DNA from 2 places in the Halalkalibacter sp. HAAS-P014 genome. Region 1 is predicted to be linked to the other one. Evidence: riboswitches for the same ligand, from Rfam matches in the RefSeq annotation. Region 1 holds a riboswitch; the other holds the start of a gene.
What was found. A riboswitch is a leader RNA that binds a small molecule or an ion and turns the genes downstream of it on or off. The one in region 1 is predicted to bind S-adenosylmethionine.

Region 1 (3,516 bases):
ATTACGACTGATGGTACAAAGGTGACCGTCGGATTTAAAGAAGAACAATTTGAAGAAACATGGAATTAAAGGTTTGTGTTTTCAATGGAAAAGCAGGTATAATATAGTAAATTTGTAATAGAGATGGAGGAATTTTAAATGAGTAACCTACCGAAAGAATTAAAGTATTCAGAAGAGCACGAATGGGTAAAAACAGAAGGAGAAAAAGTTCGTATCGGAATTACGGATTTTGCTCAATCTGAACTTGGAGATATCGTTTTTGTTGAATTACCAGAAGTAGGCGACGAAATCGAAGCGGACGAGCCATTTGGCAGTGTAGAATCTGTAAAAACCGTTTCTGAACTATACGCACCAGTAAGTGGTAAAGTGGTAGAAGTAAACGAAGACCTCGATGACTCTCCAGAGTTTGTAAACGAATCTCCATACGAAAAAGCTTGGATGATCGTAGTCGAGCCAAGCAACTCAAGCGAAATCGATCAACTAATGACAGCAGAACAATACGAAGAAATGACTAAAGAAGAAGACTAGAGAAAAATCCCCAATAGGCCGCATTTGCCTATTGGGGATTTTTCGAAGCAATGAGCGAAGCCGGTGCAAAGACCTTAAGTCTCGATGGGGGGGGTCCCATCGAGACGCGCAGCGAGAGAAGCCATTGCCAAAGCATCATCGAATAGGCTGCATTTGCCTATTGGGGATTTTTCTTCTATAAGAGGGAAACATCCCCTATTATAGGAGTCACTTCAATGTTTCATTAAATAAGCACGTGGGAATGATAAAAGTAACTTCTGCTTAAGGGAGGTTGCAAAGAATGAGTCTTACACGTGTCGATGTTACAAGCAGAGTAAAAGGAAAGTACGAAAATGGGCATATGAACTTGTACTTGGGCAATGCTCAAGTTGGGAAGGTGATTGAAACAAATCAAGGCTTCCAGCATGAAATGGCAGAGGGATTTGAATTTGAAAATGATAAAGTTTTTCGCTATGAGCAAGAAAACCCAAGACAAGTGAAATCTTATGTAGAAGATTGTGACCAAGGTTGGTGTTAGTCGTTAGTTGGCTAGAGTAAGATCTTTACTCTAAGCCAACTTTTTTAGTTGAAAAGGTATTTTTTGCTAGTAAGTTATTTTACAATAACTCACTTAAGGTGTTCGAAATAGAAGGCTATTGACAAAACAACCATTTATATGGAAAAGATTCAAAAGAATACAAAAATTATATTATAGCAATGTTACTTTTTCAGTTGACACTATTTTTTACGCATGCTATGATTCTCTCAATGTTAGAGAAATTAAGTAATGTAATTTAATAGACTCTTATCCAGAGTGGCGGAGGGACTGGCCCGAAGATGCCCGGCAACCGTTAGATTTTCGAATCTAAGAAGGTGCTAAATCCTGCAAAGCATGAGCTTTGATAGATGAGAGAAAGTGTAATCTATACCTTTCTGTCATAACGAGCAGGAAGGTTTTTTATTTATATATTTTACGGGTATAAAGCTGAGTTCTCATATCTGGTAAGTATGCGTTGTTTTAGGGGAAACGGCGATGAGGAAAGAAGGGATGAAATGATGATTTCATTAAGTGGCATCCGAAAAGTATTCAAGACGAAGGACGGTCCGGTTACTGCAGTAAATGGAATTGATTTAACGATAGAAGAAGGCGAAATATATGGGATCATCGGGTATAGTGGTGCAGGGAAAAGTACACTGATTCGCATGCTTAATATGCTCGAACGTCCATCTGAAGGGGATGTGAAGGTTGCAGGCCGAACGCTATCGAAGCTCAATCCAAAAGAGCTAAGAAAGGCGCGTCAAGAGATCGGTATGATTTTCCAACATTTTAATTTACTTTGGTCACGAACTGTTCGCGAAAATATTGCTTTTCCTCTTGAGATTGCTGGAGTGAAAAAGGCAGAGCGCACAAAGCGAGTGGATGATCTGATTGAACTTGTTGGCCTAAAAGGCAGAGGAGATAGTTATCCGTCACAATTAAGTGGTGGGCAAAAGCAGCGAGTTGGGATAGCTAGAGCTCTTGCTAATAATCCAAAGGTGTTGCTTTGTGATGAAGCGACATCTGCTCTTGATCCGAAAACAACCGATTCCATATTAGATTTGCTTGTTGATATCAATGAAAAGTTAGGATTGACGATTATTTTGATTACACATGAAATGCATGTGATTCGCAAGATTTGCCATCAAGTAGCTGTCATGGAAGCAGGTAAAGTTGTTGAAAAAGGGCCTGTACTTGATGTATTCCGTAGGCCAAAGGAGAATATGACTAAAGAGTTTGTCAAACAAATTACTGAACCTGAAGAGACAGTCGACGCGATTACACAAATGCTTACTGAACATCCTGAAGGGGAAATCGTTCAATTAACCTTTGTTGGTCAAGAAGCTGAACGACCATTGATAACCCAATTGATTCGTCAGTTTGATATTGAGGTAAATATTGTTCAAGGGAAAATCACGAAAATTCAAGAAGGCTCCTACGGGACTTTATTTGTCGCATTAAATGGTGAAAGAGATGAGATTCAAAAGGCGATTACTTTTATTCGAAATAAAGAAGTCGAAGTGGAGGTGATCGTCCATGATTGATCAATGGTTAGGAGATGTAAAGTGGGATAAGTTGTGGGAAGCCACTGTTGAAACGCTTTATATGACCAGTATATCCGTTGCTGCGACGTTCATTCTCGGTCTCATTCTCGGAATGATTTTGTATTTAACAAGTAAGGGGAACCTTTGGGAAAATGCGTTCGTAAACGGGATATTCAGTTTTATCGTGAACGTGTTTAGGTCCATTCCTTTTATTATATTAATTGTATTATTAATACCTTTTACACGGATGCTTGTCGGTTCAATGCTAGGAGCAAATGCCGCCTTGCCGGCTTTAATTATTGGAGCTGCGCCATTCTATGCAAGAATGGTCGAGATTGCGCTTCGTGAAATTGATAAAGGTGTGATCGAGGCGTCTCAAGCGATGGGAGCGAGCAATTGGGACATTATACGCAAAGTGTTAATCCCTGAATCGCTGCCGGCATTAATTTCGGGGATTACCGTTACATCGATTGCCTTGGTAAGTTACACAGCAATGGCAGGTGTGATCGGTGCCGGGGGGCTTGGGCATTTTGCGTACTTAGAGGGCTTCCAACGAAACAATAGTCAAATTACGTTTGTTGCTACAATTGTCATCCTGTTGATTGTTTTCATGATTCAATGGATAGGTGACTATTTTACAAATAAAACAGATAAACGATAACAAGGGGGATTTAACAATGAAAAAGTTTTTGAGTGTGATTGGTGCAGCTGCACTATCAGTATCATTAGTAGCATGTGGTGGAGCAACAGAGGAAGAAACGCAAGAACAAGCGGGAGAAGAAGAGGCAGGTCAAGAAGAACTAACGAAATTAGTAGTTGGCGCTTCTGCTGTACCTCATACAGAAGTTCTTGAATTTGCGGCACCATTGCTTGAAGAAGAAGGCATTGATCTTGATATCGTGACATTCCAAGATTACATTTTGCCAA
Region 2 (3,516 bases), on a different contig from region 1:
GAAAGCGTTGTCTTTCCAGTTCCAGATAAGCCGAAGAATAAAGCTACATCGCCTTCTCTTCCAGCGTTAGCAGAGCAGTGCATTGATAAAACATCTTGTTCTGGTAATAAGAAGTTCATAATAGAGAAAATTGATTTTTTCATTTCTCCAGCATATTCAGTACCACCGATCAAAATGATTCGTTGTTCAAATGAAACAATGACAAAAACTTCTGAATTTGTACCATCAACAGCTGGGTCTGCTTTAAATGTAGGTGCAGATACAATCGTGAATGGCTGATTATCATGATTTTGCTCAATTTTATTACTTGGGCGGATAAATAATTGGCGCGCAAAAACTTGCTGCCATGCGAATTCATTTATTACTTTTAATGGAATTTGGTACTTTTCATCTGCACCGGCAAATCCATCAGAAACAAAAAGTTCTTCTTTTTCACTTAAGTGTTTCAGCACTTTTCTGTAAAGTGAAACAAAAACTTCTTTCTCTATAGGTTGGTTAACAGCTCCCCACTCAATTTTGTTTTCAATACTTGATTCTTTGACAATGAATTTGTCTTTAGGGGAACGTCCCGTATAAGCACCAGTTGAAACACTTAATGCCCCCGTTGATGTGAGGCTCCCTTCACCTCGCTTTAAAGACTTTTCAATTAATGAAGAGATAGGTAAATTGAGCTGAACATTTTTCTGATTCATTAAATTAACTAATTCTGATTGGAGGCTAATCGTTTTCATTGTCGGACAACCCTTTCTTTATCTTTATGTGATTCCCATATATTATCTAATCTTGTTTATTAGTATAACACATTAATTTTAATAGTCTATACTATTAAAATTTTTTTTGGAATGTGACTTCTTTCCACCTAAATGTGTTCACAAATTTTATGGAATTTGTTTAATTAATTAAAGTATCTAGAATAGATTTAGAAAAGGACCAATTTTTTCATGCTGCATAAAGTAAATATATAAGGGTAAAAAGGAGGAATTCGACGTGCAAGAAGTCTCCATGTTGGACCTCGCTACAGTTTCTGCTGTCGTAGCAGCTCTTGTGACGGTTATTGGAAATGCATTCGGTGTAGAAAAACAATATCGAGCACTGTTAGCAATCGGAATTGCGGGAATACTTTGGTTTATTCCAAGAGAGTGGGGTGATCAAGTTTTAGTAGCCCTGATCATTGGTTTAACTGCAAGTGGGGTGTATAGCCAAGTTAAACCTCGAGATAATGAAAAAGAATTGATGAGGATGCAATTACGTGAAGAGTTTCGTATAGAAGATGAAAAGAAGTTAGAAGAACAGAGAAAAAGTCGGGAACAGGGAGAGAGAGTACGGGAGAGTAATGAACGTCAAAGAGATGATACTCCTTATTAGAAATAACAGAAGAAAGGGGTGTAGCAAAAGGTTTGAACGGACTCCTTTTGTTACACCTCTTTTGTATTTCTAATAGTCCTGAAAGCATTTTTTAAAAAGCATAGTTACGAATAAGGTTGTGCAAACTATAAATAAATTAATAAGGTTAAGTGAATTTCAAAAGTCATACTCGTAAAGAGTAAGTTGTAAATGTTGACAGTATTCAACATGTGCGATATGATATGCGTCGAACGGATACTCTTATCCTGAGTAGGCGGAGGGACAGGCCCGAAGAAGCCCAGCAACCAACACTCATAGCCTTGAGTGAAAAGGTGCTAACCTGCAAGGCATATGCCTTGAACGATAAGAGGCTAAAGGTAAACATTCAACCCTTTTTCCTCTATTTGGAAAAGGGTTTTTATCGTTTATACGTCTTTACAGGTAGGTATTTCCCATTCAGTGGGACATGAGTGCCGTCTCAAAGAAAAAAACATAGGCTAAGTAAATAGCTGTGTTTAAGGAGGAAAAGAATAATGACAGAATTTAAAAGCAGACGTCTATTTACATCGGAATCTGTAACAGAAGGACATCCGGATAAGATTTGTGATCAAATTTCAGATGCGATTCTCGATGCAATTTTAACGAATGATCCCAATGCACGTGTAGCGTGTGAAACATCAGTTAACACAGGGTTAGTTTTAGTTGCTGGTGAAATTACGACGAGTACGTATGTTGACATTCCAAAAATTGTCCGAGAAACGGTTAAGGGTATCGGTTATACTCGTGCTAAGTATGGTTTTGACTCTGAGACGTGTGCAGTATTAACATCGATTGATGAGCAATCTGCTGATATTGCACAAGGGGTTGACCGAGCTCTTGAAGCGCGTGAAGGTCAAATGACCGATGAAGAAATAGAAGCAATTGGAGCTGGAGATCAGGGATTGATGTTCGGTTATGCTAATAATGAAACAAGTGAGCTAATGCCACTACCAATTTCATTAAGCCACAAATTAGCTCGTCGTTTAACAGAAGTACGAAAAGAAGAAGTCCTTCCATACCTTCGTCCAGATGGTAAAACACAAGTTACTGTTGAGTACGATGAAGATGGGAAACCAGCTCGAATTGATACCATTGTCATTTCCACACAGCATCATCCGGAAGTAACGTTAGAACAAATTCAACGCAATTTAAAAGAATACGTAATTAATCCAGTTGTACCTCAGGAATTAATAGATGAAGATACAAAGTACTTTATTAATCCAACAGGTCGTTTTGTAATCGGTGGTCCACAAGGGGATGCAGGTCTTACTGGACGTAAAATCATCGTTGATACATATGGTGGTTATGCACGTCACGGTGGAGGAGCGTTCTCTGGTAAGGATGCAACAAAAGTTGATCGCTCTGGAGCATACGCTGCACGTTACGTAGCGAAAAATATCGTGGCTGCAGGATTAGCTGATAAATGTGAAGTGCAATTGGCATATGCGATCGGTGTAGCTCAACCTGTATCAATTTCAATTGATACGTTTGGCACTGGGAAAGTATCTGAAGAATCATTAGTTGCACTTGTACGTGATAACTTTGATCTTCGTCCTGCTGGTATTATTAAGATGCTAGACCTTCGTCGACCAATCTATAAGCAAACAGCAGCTTACGGTCATTTTGGACGTACTGATGTTGATCTTCCTTGGGAGCAAACAGATAAGGCAGCTGCATTAAAAGAACAAGCTGGATTATAGAAGACAAGAAAGAGGCAACTCAACTTTAGAGTTTGCCTCTTTTTCGACCTAGAAAGAGAAATATCAGATTTTGAATCCCTTTGTATTTCTCGGTTCAAATTTGGTCAAAATGTATATATGAGGGGGGTGAGTAAATTGGCTCAAGATGTATTATGTGAAGTGAACAACTGTGTTTTTTGGGCACAGGGGAATCAGTGTGAAGCAGACAAGATTTATGTTGTAAGCCATACGGGAAAAGAAGCAGATAAACAAGAGGAAACAGATTGCAAAACCTTTGAACCACAACATTGATTTGCGGAATGAAAGAGCGATTCTCTCGCTCTTTCTATTATTATTGATAATAATAATCAATATTATTCATTAATCTAAAAATATGTTATTAGTTTTTAGCTTCCTTAAGTACTTGTTTATAGTGCTGACCTTTCTCTACATA

Region 2: it holds a riboswitch for S-adenosylmethionine, as region 1 does, so the genes downstream of both, metK (methionine adenosyltransferase) here and AC1FXZ_RS07275 (methionine ABC transporter ATP-binding protein) in region 1, are expected to answer to the same signal.

What each region holds. Positions count from the first base shown of each region.
Region 1 covers NZ_JBWQTV010000007.1:84,239-87,754, reverse strand. Annotated here, with positions in the region: gene AC1FXZ_RS07290 (arsenate reductase family protein) at 1-69, shown strand, start outside; gene gcvH (glycine cleavage system protein GcvH) at 139-528, shown strand; gene AC1FXZ_RS07280 (YusG family protein) at 809-1,045, shown strand; SAM riboswitch class I at 1,310-1,420, shown strand; gene AC1FXZ_RS07275 (methionine ABC transporter ATP-binding protein) at 1,564-2,589, shown strand; gene AC1FXZ_RS07270 (methionine ABC transporter permease) at 2,582-3,250, shown strand; gene AC1FXZ_RS07265 (MetQ/NlpA family ABC transporter substrate-binding protein) at 3,267-3,516, shown strand, end outside.
Region 2 covers NZ_JBWQTV010000023.1:108,216-111,731, reverse strand. Annotated here, with positions in the region: gene pckA (phosphoenolpyruvate carboxykinase (ATP)) at 1-731, opposite strand, end outside; gene AC1FXZ_RS18385 (hypothetical protein) at 988-1,365, shown strand; SAM riboswitch class I at 1,603-1,714, shown strand; gene metK (methionine adenosyltransferase) at 1,878-3,083, shown strand; gene AC1FXZ_RS18375 (DUF1540 domain-containing protein) at 3,219-3,374, shown strand; gene AC1FXZ_RS18370 (gamma carbonic anhydrase) at 3,463-3,516, opposite strand, start outside.